4 regions of the Paenibacillus baimaensis genome follow, and region 4 is predicted to be linked to each of the others. Evidence: riboswitches for the same ligand, from Rfam matches in the RefSeq annotation. Region 4 holds a riboswitch; each other region holds the start of a gene.
The links. Region 4 has a riboswitch for cobalamin ahead of OB236_RS29515 (ABC transporter substrate-binding protein). Riboswitches for the same ligand answer to the same signal wherever they lie in the genome.

Region 1 (3,789 bases), on a different contig from region 4:
TGCAAAAACACACTTCGAACGACTATCCATTTCCCCCTGCTGGTAAAATCATCGAGCGCGCCGCAATGAACCATTCGTCTGTCAAACAAGTTAAGAGGAAGCTGCACCATGTCAAATATATCATCCTGCACCAATCCGGCGCTGTAGGCATACTGCTCGACAGGATCGGCTCCAAACGATATGCCGGCTCTTTGAATGAAACCCTCCTTCTGCAGCTTGTGTAGTATACGGTTCACCTTGTCTCCGTATACTTGCAGCATAACAGGATCATGAATCATTAATGCAGACAAAGAATCGACCTTCAGACGGCAAATAATTCGTTCGGTCGTCTGCACCATCTGACGCTCCAGCTCCAGCTCGGAGGTGTGATGAAGATCAACCTTCAGCTTTGATGCTATAAACGGCGGTTGTTTACCTATGAAAAAGCGACCCAGCTTCAGTTCTGCATCTCCATACTCATGAGCTGTGTCATAACAATTAATACCTGTATGCTCGCAATATTCAAGTAAGGCGCTCCCATCCACAGTACCGAGGCGATTGTTAATTCCATAGCTGCCCAGTCCCAATTGTGCAGTACCCAGCATATATCGTGATAATTTCAGTCCATTGCGTTCGATATACGGTACAGCCGTGCCGATCATCGTTTTCCTCCTGTCTTGTATCTTCTTCCACCCTTGGATATAGTTTGGATTTCAACAACAGTATTATGGTCTGACCATATTATTTAAATTTTATACTCTTACCCGGCAAGTTGTCAATACAAGTTTGTCATCGTTTGTCCGAATTTTTAGACTTCGCTATCCGATTTAAATGGAGCTGCTTGTATGCACTATTAATGGTTGTACAAACCGATAATTCCAAAACCATAACGATAATGACAGCTGCAATTTTTATTTCACTTACTCGATATTTGTATTGCATAAGATATTAATATTGTTTATGATCAAGGTTGATAATTGAATATTTGTGGGAACAGGTGCTTCAGCAAGCTGAAGCTTAAAAGGGAAGTTCGGTGCAATGCCGACGCGGTCCCGCCACTGTAACGGAGAAGTCCTCAACGATAATGCCACTGATCTTAGCAAGGTTAAGATTGGGAAGGCCGTTGATGATCATGATCCCGAAGCCAGGAGACCTGCCAGTTCTGACAACACTGCTTTTACCTACGAAGGATAGGGAGGTGTTAAGGACGGCCAAAAGTTTCATACAATAAAACTATGGGCATCTTTACCTTTTTCTTGTTATAGGGTAACGATGTCTTTTTTGCATTGTATACGATGTTCCGGCTTTAACAAGGTGGCACAGGAAATACAATTATGAGAAGGAACACAGGAGGAGACAAACAAGATGTTGATTTATTTAAAGAAAACTAGTTGGTTCACATTCGTTTTGACTTTACTCATCGCATTATCCGCTTGCAGCACGGCTACAAACTCGGCTAGTTCAGGTACAGGTGCTAACAATGCCGCAGCAGGTACAAGCTCCGCGATGGCCGATCAGCAGGTGCTGAAATATGTTACCTTGAATATGCCCCGCTCGTTGGATCCAACTAATGTAGATGCACAACGAATTACGTCGGACGGGATTGCCGAGCCATTGGTCATGCTCAATGATGATGCGACCTTACGTCCATGGCTGGCCAAGTCATGGAAAAACGTAGAGCCTACCCTTTGGGAAATGGAGCTGCAGCCTAATGTGAAGTTTTGGAGCGGAGCAGTGATGGATGCGGCAGCAGTCAAAGCAGCGCTCGAACGCCATCAGAAGCTGAACAAGCGGGCTTCCTCACAGATCGGCGGCGTGGAGTTCATCGTCAAGGATGCATTGCACATTCAGTTCAAAACACCTAAGCCTGACCCGGCTTTTATTTTCAAGCTTACCGGATTTGCAATCCATAATGCGGCTGAGGCGGATCGTCTTGGCGATAAGTTTAATAAAGAAGCCGATTTAACCGGATTTATGAAACCCACGCAATTTATTCCCGGCGAGCTGCTGATTGCCGAAGCCGTTCCCACATATTGGGGCACGAAGCCGAAGCTTCAGCGTGTCGAGGCAAGGCTGGGTTCCGATGGTCAAGGTCGCCTGCTCGCTATGAAAAGCGGAGATACTGACGCCGATATGAATGTGGAGGTTGAACAACGGATTGCCTATGAAAAGGATAAAAAATTCAATGTGCTGTACCCTCCGGGCTCAACGCGCAATTTATGGCTGAACATTAAAAAGGTTCCCGCTTTTCAAGACCCCAAGGTTCGCTTGGCTATAAGCCTGGCCTTGGATCGCAAAGAGCTCATTGACGGTGTGAGCCGTGGATTTGCGGAGCCCGTGACAGGCCACTTCCCGAAGGGACTTCCGTATGCACTGGACAAAGGGCCGGAATCCGACCGTGCCAAGGCAGCGCAGCTGCTTGAAGAAGCAGGCTGGAAAGCCGGAGCAGACGGTGTTCGTACCAAGGATGGTCAAAAGCTGCAGTTCAAGCTGCTGACTTACTCGTTCTTTCAGCCAACTGCTGTAGCTTTGCAAAGCCAGTTAAAGGCTGTCGGCGTTAATATTGAAATTGCACCTGTTGAAACAACAGCTTCGAATCAGTTAATGCTTGACGGCAATTTCGAGATGGCTACCTACTGCTCCTGCGGCAGTGTAACCGGAGATATCGGAGGCCAATTGAAATCGTACTACCGGAGTGGCATTGTCAGCAATTATGGTGGATACAGCAATCCTGAGGTGGACAAGCTGATCGATCAGCTGTCAGCTGAATTTGATACCAACAAGCAAAATGAGCTGGCGAATCAAGTTCAGAAGATCGTACTGGATGAAACCGCAATCGTATATATGTATAACTCGGCAAGCTGGGGCTCGGCCTACAACAACAAGGTGAAAGGCATAGATGAGAACCTGAGAACGAAGATTGTACCGGAAATGTACATCAGCAAATGAGTATTTTCAAATATCTGCTCATTCGTATAGCGGTCACCATTCCTGTACTTCTCGGTGTCACTCTGCTCATATTTTCGTTATTACGTTTTATTCCAGGTGACCCTGCGCAGATGATTTTGCTGACGATGTTTGATCCCGGGGCAACCGTGACTGATCTGGATGTCGATGCCGCTATCCTGCGCAAGCAGCTGGGGCTTGATCAGCCTTTTGCGGTTCAATATTTGACATGGCTGAAGGAGATCGTTTCCGGTAATCTGGGAACCTCCTTTCGCAGCCGTACACCCATTACAGAAGAGCTTTGGGTACGGATTCCGGCAACCTTGGAGCTGGCAGGCGCAGCATTGGTAGTCATGCTCGTCATAGCTTTACCTTCTGGGATAGCCGGTGCCGTATTTCATCGGCGTCCTACCGACCATATCACCCGTTTTATCGCGTTAATGGGCGTATCCGTTCCGAATTTTTTTCTCGGATTGGTATTGGTTTATTGCCTTTCCTATCTGCTCGGTTGGTTTCCCACACTTGGAAGAGGCTCTTGGCAGCATTTGGTCCTCCCTGCTTTAACGCTCGGAACAGGGCTGGCTGCAACGACCTCCCGATTGCTGCGCACCTCTTTATTGGAGGTGTTTTCCAAACGCTATATGGTGCTGGCAGAGGCCAAAGGACTGCCTCGCTCTGTCATCGTATACAAGCATGCCCTGCGCAATGCGCTGATTCCCGTTATTACCTCTTTCGGCATGATCATCGGCGGTCTGCTCGGAGGAGCTGTTATTATTGAAACTGTTTTTTCATGGCCGGGTATCGGACGTTATGTGGTCGATGCCATCAACGGAAGGGATTATCCCGTTATTCAGGCATTCGCCT
Region 2 (3,789 bases), on a different contig from region 4:
AGCGTTCATGGGTTACCTCCTCATAGTTTTCCGAAGGAAAACTGCATCGTAAGCTCAAACTGTGTGTTTCTAACCAAAACTGGCTTCCTAAACATAAGCTTCATATCACTTAGAAAAATTATTTTTGAATGCCTTAACAGCATCGTACAAAGGCGGATATTAGCAAAACTTCTTATTATAGAAGCATCTCTCTCAAAATAAGCATCTGAACCGATATAAAACATCATAACAACAGCAACTTTCATCCAATAAGTAACGGGTACGCTATAAAACATCGTTACAACTGAACAAAACGAATAAATCGGATAAAATAGCTTCTCCTTACGATGTTTTACACCGTTACAAGCATCTTATTCGTATTAGTCCTAATCTCCGCAAATTGCATTTTCTATAGTAAAGACAGGCAAATCTTGATGACGGTAGCCTTCAAGCTCCTTGACTCTTTTAAAAAACTTATGGAATCTTTCATTCGGGTGACCTTCGGTTACGTATCGATGCATAATATTTTCAATCGTGGAGACCAAATCCTCCGGCTTGATCCCTTCAGCAACCGGCTGAGCCGGGTGAACATTACGGCCTACGGTTTTACCGCCCAGGAACAAGTCGAACTTCTCCCTGCGGTAGACGATTCCGATGTCCTCGTTGACGGCACCATAGCAGGCCATTCCGCAGCCATTGAAGCCGATTCGCATTTCTTTGGGAACGCCCAGCCCACCGAGCTTCGCCTGCAGTTCCTCTGCATAAGGAATAGACTCACCCTTCTCTCCATTGCAAAAATCGCAAGCCTTTACCTGTGCGACATCGCCAATCGGAGCCAGCAAAAAGCCTTCCATCCTAAGCTTATCCGTAATCTCTGCCGGATTGTCTGTAGGCACACGCAAGATCAGTTGATGATGTGGTGTATATTCCATCGATCCCTTGTCGCCGACAACGGCTGCCAAAGTCAGCATCTGCTTCGCCGTGAACTGCTTGTTGGCCACGCCTGGGCTGACGGCCAGCTCAAAGATCGACTGCTGCCTGAACAAACCTGCGGTGACCGCAGCAGGTGCTGCAGATCGTGCTGGTTCATCTGTTGATGCAGTCACCGCAGATGGAGCCGCCAACGTGTTGGTTACTCCCACTCCATTCCTTCGATCCACAAGCTGCAGAGCCTCCATGGCCAGCAGCAGTGGATCTGAACTGACGTGGCGTTCTGCTACTGCTACAGCACTCGGCTCAACAGCAGTGGACACACCTGCCAGCTTCGGTGTACCTGTTGTTCCCGGGCCTGGCGATGCGGAGCTCGTTAACAGGGTACCTGGCTGGCGGATTGCTGCTGACGTCGACCCAACGTTCGGGATGCGCTCATCCTCCTCGTCATCCCATTCCTCATCGTCTATATCCTCAATCAGGGAGTCTCCTTCTTCTTCGGATTCCCATTCCTCATCATCGTACTCATCATTTGCTTCCTCTGGCAGCTGCTCCAGCGCCCAAGGCTCTGCTTCCTGCCGCAGCCTCTGATGCGGCCGCAGTGGCTGCACGTCGGCACCAAGCGTGTACTTGCGTTGGTAGCCACGAGGCGTAATCATCAATCCGTCATAGACCATTGTCGACGAATTGCCGATAATGACCGTAGTCAACATGCCAATATCGTGATCCAGCATATCCCGCAGATTCGTCAGTACGATATGCTGACGATCCCGATACGCGCTTTTCACAATACCGACTGGTGTTTCCGGTGAACGATACTTCAGCAGAATCCGCTGTGTCTCCACAATTTGCCGAGTACGTCTGCCGCTTCGCGGATTGTACAAGGCGATTACGAAGTCCGCCTGTCCAGCCGCTTCAACACGCCGCTCAATCAGTTCCCAAGGCGTCAAATGGTCGCTAAGACTGATCGTGCAGGAATCATGCATAATCGGAGCGCCCAGCAGTGATGCCGATGAGTTAATCGCCGAAATACCGGGAATAATCTCAACCTCCACGCCGCCCTCCGGGTGCCAACCCTTTTCCATCAGTACTTCGTACACCAGACCCGCCATTCCGTATACACCAGCGTCACCGCTCGAAATGACCGCAACCTTTTTCCCTGCTTCCGCCTGCCGCACCGCCTCTTGAGCACGGCTTACTTCCTCAGTCATACCCGTTCTTACAATTTGCTGATCGCTCAGCAAACCGCTGATTAAGTCTACGTAGGTGTTGTAACCGATGATTACATCGCTCTCCTGGAGCGCTTCACGAGCCCGTTTCGTTATATGTTCAAAGCTGCCGGGTCCAAAACCGACAATCAGCAATTTCCCTGCCACAAGCTGCACATCCTTTCCCTATCCACATCGATAAAATGACAACAAAAAAAGCACTTCCAATGTGTTAGAAATGCTGTTGCATCACATACATACAGGGTATCGACAATAGGCTCTCTGCCCTTTACCTCTGTAAGTAAGCCAGTCTCTAACACTTGCCTAAATCCACGTAGGTTAACAGTGTTGTTTAAACAGGCAGGTTTCCTGACTCAGAACATCGTGCCCGATTCCTTCCCAAAGCACTAATACTGCTTCAGTGGATCCATCTTTCAGGCATTTGCCAATCTCGATTAGCGTTCTCTACAGTGGCGGGTCCGTGCCGGATTTTAACCGGCTTCCCTTTTAAGCGAATGAGATTTCTCAGCACTCGCACCTATTCTATCACGTATACAATTGTCTAGTTTCATCATATCACCCGTAAGGAAGCTTTGTCTAATGATATCATTAATGGATAGTGGCTGAATTTCAACAAATAAATAAAAGCTGGCTATTGACTTGATACAAAACGTATCGTATTATTCATTTATAGATACTTGTTACAAAACGTGTCAAAGATGTGAGTATGAAAATTTTTGAATACTTATTAAGTAGGATATTAAGCAAATTCCACTTTTATACTAATTATGATAGGGCGTGGCAATATTGGTATTACAGCGAACAGGACTGCTGTACGTGATGTTATCGTTGCTTTGTATTGGGATTCTGGCAGCCGGTATTATGACGGATTCCTTGCTCATTATATTGATTGCGATAGCATTAACTTACGGGTTGTTCCTCTCTCTTCGATATCCTTTTATTCCTCTTGTGGCTTACTCGGTGGCAATTCCTTTCGAGGATATTCTTAGGGTGGGGGGGATTTTTAATACTTTGACCAAGGGGTTCGGCCTTCTTTTTGCAGCTGTATATCTGATTACCCATTTCCGCCAAATCAAGTTTAATCTCATACCGGCCGTTTGGTGGGTATGGTTGGTATGGAACATAGCCAGCATCCTCTGGACGCCTGATGCTTTCTTCGCCGCAGTATGGTTCAGCGTTGCAACTTATGTGCAATTGTTCTTTATGTTGGTGTTGATGGTCAATTTACTACATCAAAACCCGAAACGGATCCCCATTCTATTAGCCTTTTACAGTATTGCCACAACAATTACTTCATTATATAGCATCGTGAATTTCATGCAAGGCGCTGATCTGACAGAGGGTACACGTACCGGCGCCTTCGAGGAACAAAGCGTTGCCCATTTTGCCGCCATGATTATTCCCGGCCTGCTGTACCTTATCCACTGTGTATTGCACAGCAAATCAATTTTACTCAGGGTTGGGTTAATTCCGATTGCCCTGATTCAAATCACAGCCGTCATTCTCTCTGGTACGCGCAGCGCCTGGATGGGATTAGCTGCCGCTCTACTGTTTATGCTGCTCGCTAATTTTAACTGGAAAAAGGCAGTCGCCGTCATTCTGGTCAGCGGAATTGTGTTGTTTGGGGTTACTTCCATCCCTGAGCTTGAAC
Region 3 (3,789 bases), on a different contig from region 4:
ATGGTCAATCCAGCCGTTTTTCTTTAAGGCCATCAGCATGCCTGCCGGAATCCCTGTACCGACCGCCAACACAACAGCAAGCAGAGCTACAGAAAGTGTGACAGGCAGACGGCGAATAATCTCACCGCTTACCGAATCCTTCGTCATGTAGGAGGTGCCCAGATCGCCTTGTACAGCTCTGTTAAGCCATCGTCCATATTGAACGGGGATCGGGTCGTTCAACCCAAGCTCCTCCCGCTTCACTGCAACCTCCTGCTCGGTAGGCTCTTTAATTCCGCTTAAGCTCAGCGCCTCTACAGCAGGATCGCCGGGAGAGACCAGATTCAGCATAAAAGCAATCAGCGATATACCGATCAGCACAGGAATAGCGGCCGTTATTCGGCGGAACACATATAGCATGCTACTTAGCCCATTCCAATTGCGGCAGAGTAGTGCCATAAATCGTCGCTTGATAGCCTTTAATCTTCTTGTTGTAAGCAATCAGGCTGGCATCATTGAACAGCGGAATTGTTGGCAAGTCCTGTACCGCCAAAGCTTGCAGCTCATTATAAATCTTGGCTCTCTCATCCATGCCAAGCGCATCCTTAGCCTCTTTAAGCAATTGATCCACACGGTCATTTTTGTAGCCCAGACTATAGCTCTTGTTGCTTGAACCTGTACTGCCCAAATAATTGGTGAACAGTGTGAACGGATCTCCGTTGGGAAGTCCTTGTGTGGCCAAAGCCAGATTATATTCGCCCTTACTCTGTGCTTCCTTGAATGCAGCGCCATCCAGAATACGGATGTCCACATCAAGGGAAAGCTCCTTGAATACCGCCTGCAGCAGCTCGGCCTGCGCTTTATAAGGATAACGGTCCAGCCCATAGGTCGGTACGATCAAATCGACCTTTTCACGTTTGCCGCCAAGCGCTTCAGCAGCTAATTTATTGGCTTCCGCCAAATTATAGTCCACTTTAAAATCCTTATAGAAAGGAGACGTTACATTCAGGAAATTAACCGTAGCGGTAGGGTAGCCCAAATAAAGCTCCTTCACCAATTGTTGGCGATCAATCGCCAGCGAAATCGCTTGCCGCAGCTTTGGATTGTCAAAAGGCGGCTTTTTGCCGTTCGGGTGCAGGTAGTGGGAAATCGTCGATTTCGCTACTGAAACCTCAAACTGCTTGTCCTTCAACAGCTCCTTGGCCAAGGCAGGAGGAATTGCACCCAAATCCATAACACCCATAATTTCACCTGATTTTAGAGCCGACAATCTTGTATCCGGGTCGGGAATAACACGGACGCGAATCGTCTTCGTTTTGGCTTTATCGCCATAATATCCATCATAAGCTTCCAGCAGCGCATATTGATCCTTCTCGTGCTTGATCAGCTTGAAAGGTCCTGTCCCTTGCGGCAATCCGTTAAAATCACCTTTTTCGTTAAAATTTTTGGGACTGTAGATCGGACTGGAGAAGTTAACCATCGAATACAACAGGGTTGGCTGCGGCGTCTCGAAGCTCAGCTTAAACGACATGTCGTCAACCTTGGTTACCTCTTTTAAACCGGGGTACGAGCTTTTAATGTCCAGTGTATAAAAGGGTGAGCTTTTGGGACTGGCAAGCTTATAACGGTTAAAATTGGCGATAACTGCATCGGCATTCAGCTTTTCTCCATCATGAAAAGTTACATTAGGGCGAAGCTGGAACGTCCACTCTTTGCCGTCCTCCGACATTTTCCAGGAAGCAGCGAGCTTAGGCGCAGGCTTACCGTCTTCGCCTGCTGTAATCAGCGGTTCCCATACATAGAGAATTGTGCTCGTGTAATAAGCATCCTGTGGACCCGGAGCCAGGTCGCGTGGAGCCGCCAATACGACCTCAGTTGGCTGTACTTGGCTGGGTGCTGCCGGTGGCTGCTCCGCCGTTTGCGGGCTCGGACTGCTGCAGCCCCATAAAGCGATTGCCATGCCGGCGCTTAACAGTCCTATCTTTGCATATTGTCGTGTTTGCTGGTACAACTTGCTTATCATGTTTCTTAAACCTTCTCTCATTTAGTAGTTACCTATTTTCATTACATACAGATACAGATACAGATACAAAAAAGACATCGTTCACCTCTGCCGTACAAAGGTAAACGATGCCCGTGATCGTATAGGCTATTGCTAACGATGGCTGTCTTTAACACCTTCCTATCTTCCGTAGGTTAAGCAGTGTCTGTCGAATAGGCAGGTCTCCTGGCTCCAGATTCATAGTCGACAAGCACCTTCCCGATCTTGCGATCAGTGGCATTTACGCTTTGACTCCTCTGTTACAGTGGCGGGACCGCATCGGTTTTTCACCGAACTTCCCTATTAAGCTCTGAGCGAGATTGCGATACAGAGCACCTATTCACATAATATGTAATTGTTACTATTAAGAATATACACTACTATTCTCTATTAATCAATGGAAGGTGTACAAGTATTTAAGAAACAGCAAATAGGCCAGCTATATACGAAGCCGACCTGACTCTTACCATAATCATGTGGGATCGGAGTTGCTGCCGGCTGGCTCCCCGGTTGTTGACAAAAGCTTGTATTGCTGAGGCGTAATCCCCTCCCTTTTCTTAAACTTACGGATAAAATAAGTCTGATCAGCGTAACCAACCTGCTCTGTCACCTCTTTTACCGTCCAGTTGTTCGTTTGCAATAGTTCCTTCGCCTTTTCCATTCGAAGCTCGTCTACATATTCACTGATGCCAATCCCCATCTGATTCTTGAAATAACGGGACAAATAGGAGGGCGATAGCGAGAACTGCTCTGCGATTTTACTCAGACTGAGCGTACCGTCCATGTAATTATCATGAATGTACGTAGACAGCTTGTCGCGCAGCTCAAAGTTTTTGCTTTCCTTTTTCATAGAAATGTCATCGGCCAGCCGACCGCAAAACCTCACAAAGGCTCGCTCAAACTCATCCAACGTCTCAAATTCAAAGGCACGCAGTGCAACCTTTTCCCTCTCCCCTTCGTGATTAAGCGGCAGGTTGATCTCCTCCAGCTGCTTGACTACCCCATCGAATAAGCGAAAACAGATGCTTTGCACAAAAGAAACCGCAAGATCATACCTGCGAATTTCAATCATCTCGTCATGAATGGCACGGATGGCCCCTTCTTTACTCCCCTGCTTTAGTGCTTTAACAAGCTGTTCCTCAAATTCATGCATAGGCTGAGACAACGAAGTTGGGGAAGGAAGGTCCTGGTATTGAATCACACAATTGTGTCCCTTCATAAACCGGTATTGGGCCGATTCATACGATTGCCTGAAATATTTAGGAATAGCAAGCGCATCCTCAAAAATATCACTGACCCCTACCGTCACCGTAAAAGGAAAGCTCTGCTCGAAAAATTGTCTCGTTTTCTCTGCTACCTCCGTTATCATGTGCAAGGGATCAACCATCTGCTCCATTCCGACCAGCACCACGACACCGTTATTTTCTGTCATATCGATTCCATACCCGTATCCGGCTTCAAGCGAAATCTCTTCCGCTACATTAATAATGCTGTATTTGAGCAGATTTTGAATAATAGTCGTATTCGTTTCCTCGAACCGCCGATAATCATCAATGATGAACAACAGCACGGCAAAATGATCATCTCCCAGCTTCATGCCTGCTGTATCCAATAGCTCTGCGATATCTGCCTTCGATTTCACGTTGCCCTTCAACAGATCGGAGAGCAGCTTCTCCTTAATCATCGCCGACTTCGTCCGCAGCCGTGAACGCAGACCGCTGTTTTCAATGCTCATATCCTCTATCGTTCTGGAGATCCATCCCAGCTCG
Region 4 (3,789 bases):
GCGGTCTGGGAGGCTTGATTGCTTATTTCTATGTGGCACCACCGCTCAAGTTTGGCTATAGAGGTAAAGGCTACAGTGAACTGGCTATTTTGTTGTCCTTCGGGATTTTACCGATTATGGGCAGCTACTTTGTTCAGACGATGGAGCTTGATTATCGCGCACTGCTATTATCGCTGCCGATCGGCCTGTTAACCACATTGATTTTGTTTAATCATCATTTTTTGCATTGGCAATCGGATAAACAAGCGGGTAAACATACTTTAGTCGTGGTATGGGGTGAACAAAGAGCTATTCAGTTTTCACGTTTCCTGCTATTTCTGGCATTCCTTTCGTTATTGGTGTGTGTCATTTTCAACGTGCTGCCTTATTATTCATTGATTGCTTTGGTTACTGTTATTCCTATATACAAGGTATATGGTATGCTGAAGTCAGAGAATCCTTCGGTCGCTTACCTGCCCTTGATGGGAGCTTCACTACGTGTTACAGTCCGCTGTGGGTCGATCATGATTCTGACGCTGCTGGCACATGGGATTTTTCAGTAAATTCAACCAGAGAAAGAGGCGGCTTGGATGAGCAGAGAGCACATATTAGGAGATTTTCATAACATTTTGTCTGGCAAGGATGTCTGGAAAATTGGCGGATTTCCGCTGCAGGACGGTTCCTTCTGGAATTATCGGGAGCCAAACGCTGTAGTTATCGTTCGTAATGGAATTTTATATGTACGAGCACCGCTCAGCCGCAAGCATGATCATGTGCAGTTCCTGGACAATGCGAAGCATATGTATTATTCAGTGGATGCTGTTCAGGTGCCGGAAGCAGGCGAGGTCAGCTTTGAGCTGCAAATCCGTTCGAGAACAACGGGGACAGCGGCCCACGATTTGTATGATGGTTTTGTTTCACTGAATTTGCTGGATTTTACTACAGGCGCAGCGCTTGATTTTTTTGTGGGAAATGATACTTATGCTAGCGTCTATGGAATTCTTCCTTTTCCTGGCGTCGAGGTTCCTGAGTCGGACAAAACCAGATTCTTTTGTATTTTCAAGGAAGAGACGGATTTTCAGCCGCGAGAGTTCAATACGTATCGAATTACGTATCATCGTGGAAATGACGAGGTTATTTTTGCGGTTAATGGTGTCGAAGTTCGGCGAGAACGGCAGGTGCCAATCAAGTTGAATCAATTCACGGTTGCGCTTGGAATTATGACGGAAAAGGATTTGACCCCTGAGGGCAGCGTATCGGTCCATGGCCAGACGGTTATTGCCGAGTGGACGCCAATTAAAGTGACGTATCAGGATTAAAGGCTGCTGCTTTCCTGAAGTTGCCGAAGTATTGTAATGATGTGTTTGTGTATGAGGTTGGATTCGAGATAACCCTTTGAGCCTGAACGGCTTGGAGGGTGTTTGTCATACGCATTAGTTTTTGTGGAATGATGGCTTTTGTGATAAGATGTGAGGTGAGATTTCAGTACGGACGGCTGGTTGGTTGGTCTGGGAGGAGAGACAGATGAAGGCGAAATTTGCATGTTTAGGGTTGATTTTATTGCTGATTTTGACAGGCTGTGGGGGGCCGAAGGCGGATGTGCCGATATTTATGATGTCGAGCAGTGGCATCCCAAGTGAAGTGGGCGATAAGCTGGAGGCTAGTCTGGTAGAAAAGCTTGGACAAGCACCAACGGTTAAAATACAAACAACGCCTATTTTTTCCATGGAAAAGCTGATCGTTGAAATTGCCGCTGGCGATAACGGAATCATTGTCGTACCTAAGGAGCAGTTCAAGGCGCTCGGTCAGCAGGGCGGTTATGTCAGTCTGGATGCGGTAGCCAAAGCCGAGGATTTCCCTGATGGTGTGATGGAGATCCCCGTGGATGGAAAATCCGGAGGCGTCGAGAAGCATCTCTATGGTATACCTCTGGAACAAACGAAGTGGTTGACAGATTTAAAGCTCAATGGTAAAGATCTGATTGCGTTTGTACCGGCTAATGCGAAGAAGCAGGATTTGGTCATGCAGGTTTTAAAAGTAATTGCCCAAAAATAACAACTTAATAAAGTTTGAACAGGTGCCTGTAAGCTGTCGCTTATCGGGTTAAAAGGGAAGCTGGTGCAAATCCGGCGCGGTCCCGCCACTGTAAAGGAGAAATCGTCAATCGGTTACAAACTCTCAAGTCAGGAAACCTGCCTGTTCACTGCAAAGACTGTCCCTTTCGAGGAAAAAGGAGCGTCGCGTTTGAATGATCGCAGGCTCTTCGAGCTTGGTGTAATCGTTTATTTAGCGCATGCCCCTCTTGTTTCTTTGTGAAAAGAAGCGAGAGGTTTTTCTTTTGTTGGGGGAAGCGAGGAAGGAGCTTTAAGATGAAGCTAGGGAATATAAGCAAGATGCAGCGCTACGGTTCGAAGCTGGTTGTGCTGATTGGTATGATTGTGCTGCTGATCATAGCAGGCTGCGGGAACTTAAGCGTATCACCAGGCAAGGGAGAGCTTGTTGAACCACCGAAGACGGGTACTGGCCAGGGTTTGCCTAATGGGGAGACAGCAGCAGCCCCAGCTGCTAAAGCGACAGTCTATCCGCTCAAAGTGAAGGACGCGACAGGGAAGGAATTTATTTTTGACAAAGCGCCTGCCAGACTGGTATCGATTTCTCCAAGTGAGACGGAGACGCTGTTCGCGCTCGGCTTGGGTGAGCAGGTTTATGGAGTATCGGATTTTTGCGATTATCCGGCAGAGGCTTTGAAGAAGCCGAAGATGGGCAGCATCGTCAAGCCTAATGAGGAAGCGCTGCTGGCATCGAATGCGGATCTGATTGTTACAGGCGTGTCGATGAAAATACCAGCCGTGGAGCAGCTGCGTTCGCTGAAATTGAATGTGTTCAAGGTAGATCCGAAAACTGTCGACGATGTGTTGAATAATACGCTGGTGTTCGGTCAAATTTTCAATAAGCAGGAACAGGCGGAGAAGCTGGTTGCCGAGATGAAGGCAGATCGCCAAAAGGTGACGGATGCCGTCAAGAACCTGCAACCGGAGCAGAAAAAACGCGTATTGCTTGAATTCTCACCAGGCTGGACAGTTGGTAAAGGCGAATTCATGGACGAGCTGATTACGTTATCCGGGGGTATCAATATTTATGGAGAAATGGCCGGCTATTCGCAGCTGAATGAAGAAAAGGTGATCGCCGCCAATCCGCAGATTATTTTGTACCCGAGCAATTTGATCGACGACAAATCCAAAAAAACTTTAGATCAAATTATTAAAGAACGCAGCGGCTGGGAAAAAATCGATGCCGTGAAAAACAATCGGATCGTGGGTGTCGACAAAGACTGGATCAGTCGTCCGGGGCCACGGATCACACAAGGTCTTGTTGATATTGCCAAGGGCATATACCCGGAATTGGTGAAATAAATGAAGCAAAAGCTGTTGATTTGGGGAGGGGCAGGCATGCTGCTCCTTCTTCTTGCCATTACGCTATCCTTATCGATTGGGACGGTCCAGCTCCCTCTACTGCAGGTTTGGGGGATCGTGGCTCACCAGCTTCCATGGATAGGCGACCATATATCGGTGAATTGGGAAGCTTCCTCTGAGCAGATCGTTTGGCGGGTACGGTTTCCGAGGGTGGTGCTTGGTGTATTGGTAGGTGCTTCGCTTGGAGTTGCTGGTGCGGCTTTCCAAGGGGTGCTGCGCAACCCACTGGCTGATCCATATACGTTAGGTGTTTCCTCGGGGGCCGCTGTGGGTGCTTCCTTCCTGATCTTATTCGGACTTCAGTTTTCTTTATTGGGCATTTGGACGATACCAGCCG

Region 1: linked by a shared signal. The riboswitch ahead of OB236_RS17020 (ABC transporter substrate-binding protein) and the one ahead of OB236_RS29515 (ABC transporter substrate-binding protein) in region 4 are both predicted to bind cobalamin.
Region 2: linked by a shared signal. The riboswitch ahead of cobJ (precorrin-3B C(17)-methyltransferase) and the one ahead of OB236_RS29515 (ABC transporter substrate-binding protein) in region 4 are both predicted to bind cobalamin.
Region 3: linked by a shared signal. The riboswitch ahead of OB236_RS01705 (ABC transporter substrate-binding protein) and the one ahead of OB236_RS29515 (ABC transporter substrate-binding protein) in region 4 are both predicted to bind cobalamin.

Annotation. Positions count from the first base shown of each region.
Region 1 is NZ_JAOQIO010000069.1:28,988-32,776, reverse strand. Features, by position in the region: gene OB236_RS17025 (aldo/keto reductase) at 1-641, opposite strand, end outside; cobalamin riboswitch at 958-1,154, shown strand; gene OB236_RS17020 (ABC transporter substrate-binding protein) at 1,345-2,928, shown strand; gene nikB (nickel ABC transporter permease) at 2,925-3,789, shown strand, end outside.
Region 2 is NZ_JAOQIO010000077.1:262,781-266,569, reverse strand. Features, by position in the region: gene OB236_RS19055 (sirohydrochlorin chelatase) at 1-9, opposite strand, end outside; gene cobJ (precorrin-3B C(17)-methyltransferase) at 366-2,285, opposite strand; cobalamin riboswitch at 2,460-2,674, opposite strand; gene OB236_RS19045 (O-antigen ligase family protein) at 2,925-3,789, shown strand, end outside.
Region 3 is NZ_JAOQIO010000006.1:120,065-123,853, forward strand. Features, by position in the region: gene nikB (nickel ABC transporter permease) at 1-399, opposite strand, end outside; gene OB236_RS01705 (ABC transporter substrate-binding protein) at 401-2,002, opposite strand; cobalamin riboswitch at 2,180-2,375, opposite strand; gene OB236_RS01710 (AraC family transcriptional regulator) at 2,493-3,789, opposite strand, start outside.
Region 4 is NZ_JAOQIO010000103.1:26,559-30,347, forward strand. Features, by position in the region: gene OB236_RS29500 (prenyltransferase) at 1-542, shown strand, start outside; gene OB236_RS29505 (DUF6081 family protein) at 570-1,298, shown strand; gene OB236_RS29510 (hypothetical protein) at 1,504-2,034, shown strand; cobalamin riboswitch at 2,038-2,193, shown strand; gene OB236_RS29515 (ABC transporter substrate-binding protein) at 2,349-3,392, shown strand; gene OB236_RS29520 (FecCD family ABC transporter permease) at 3,393-3,789, shown strand, end outside.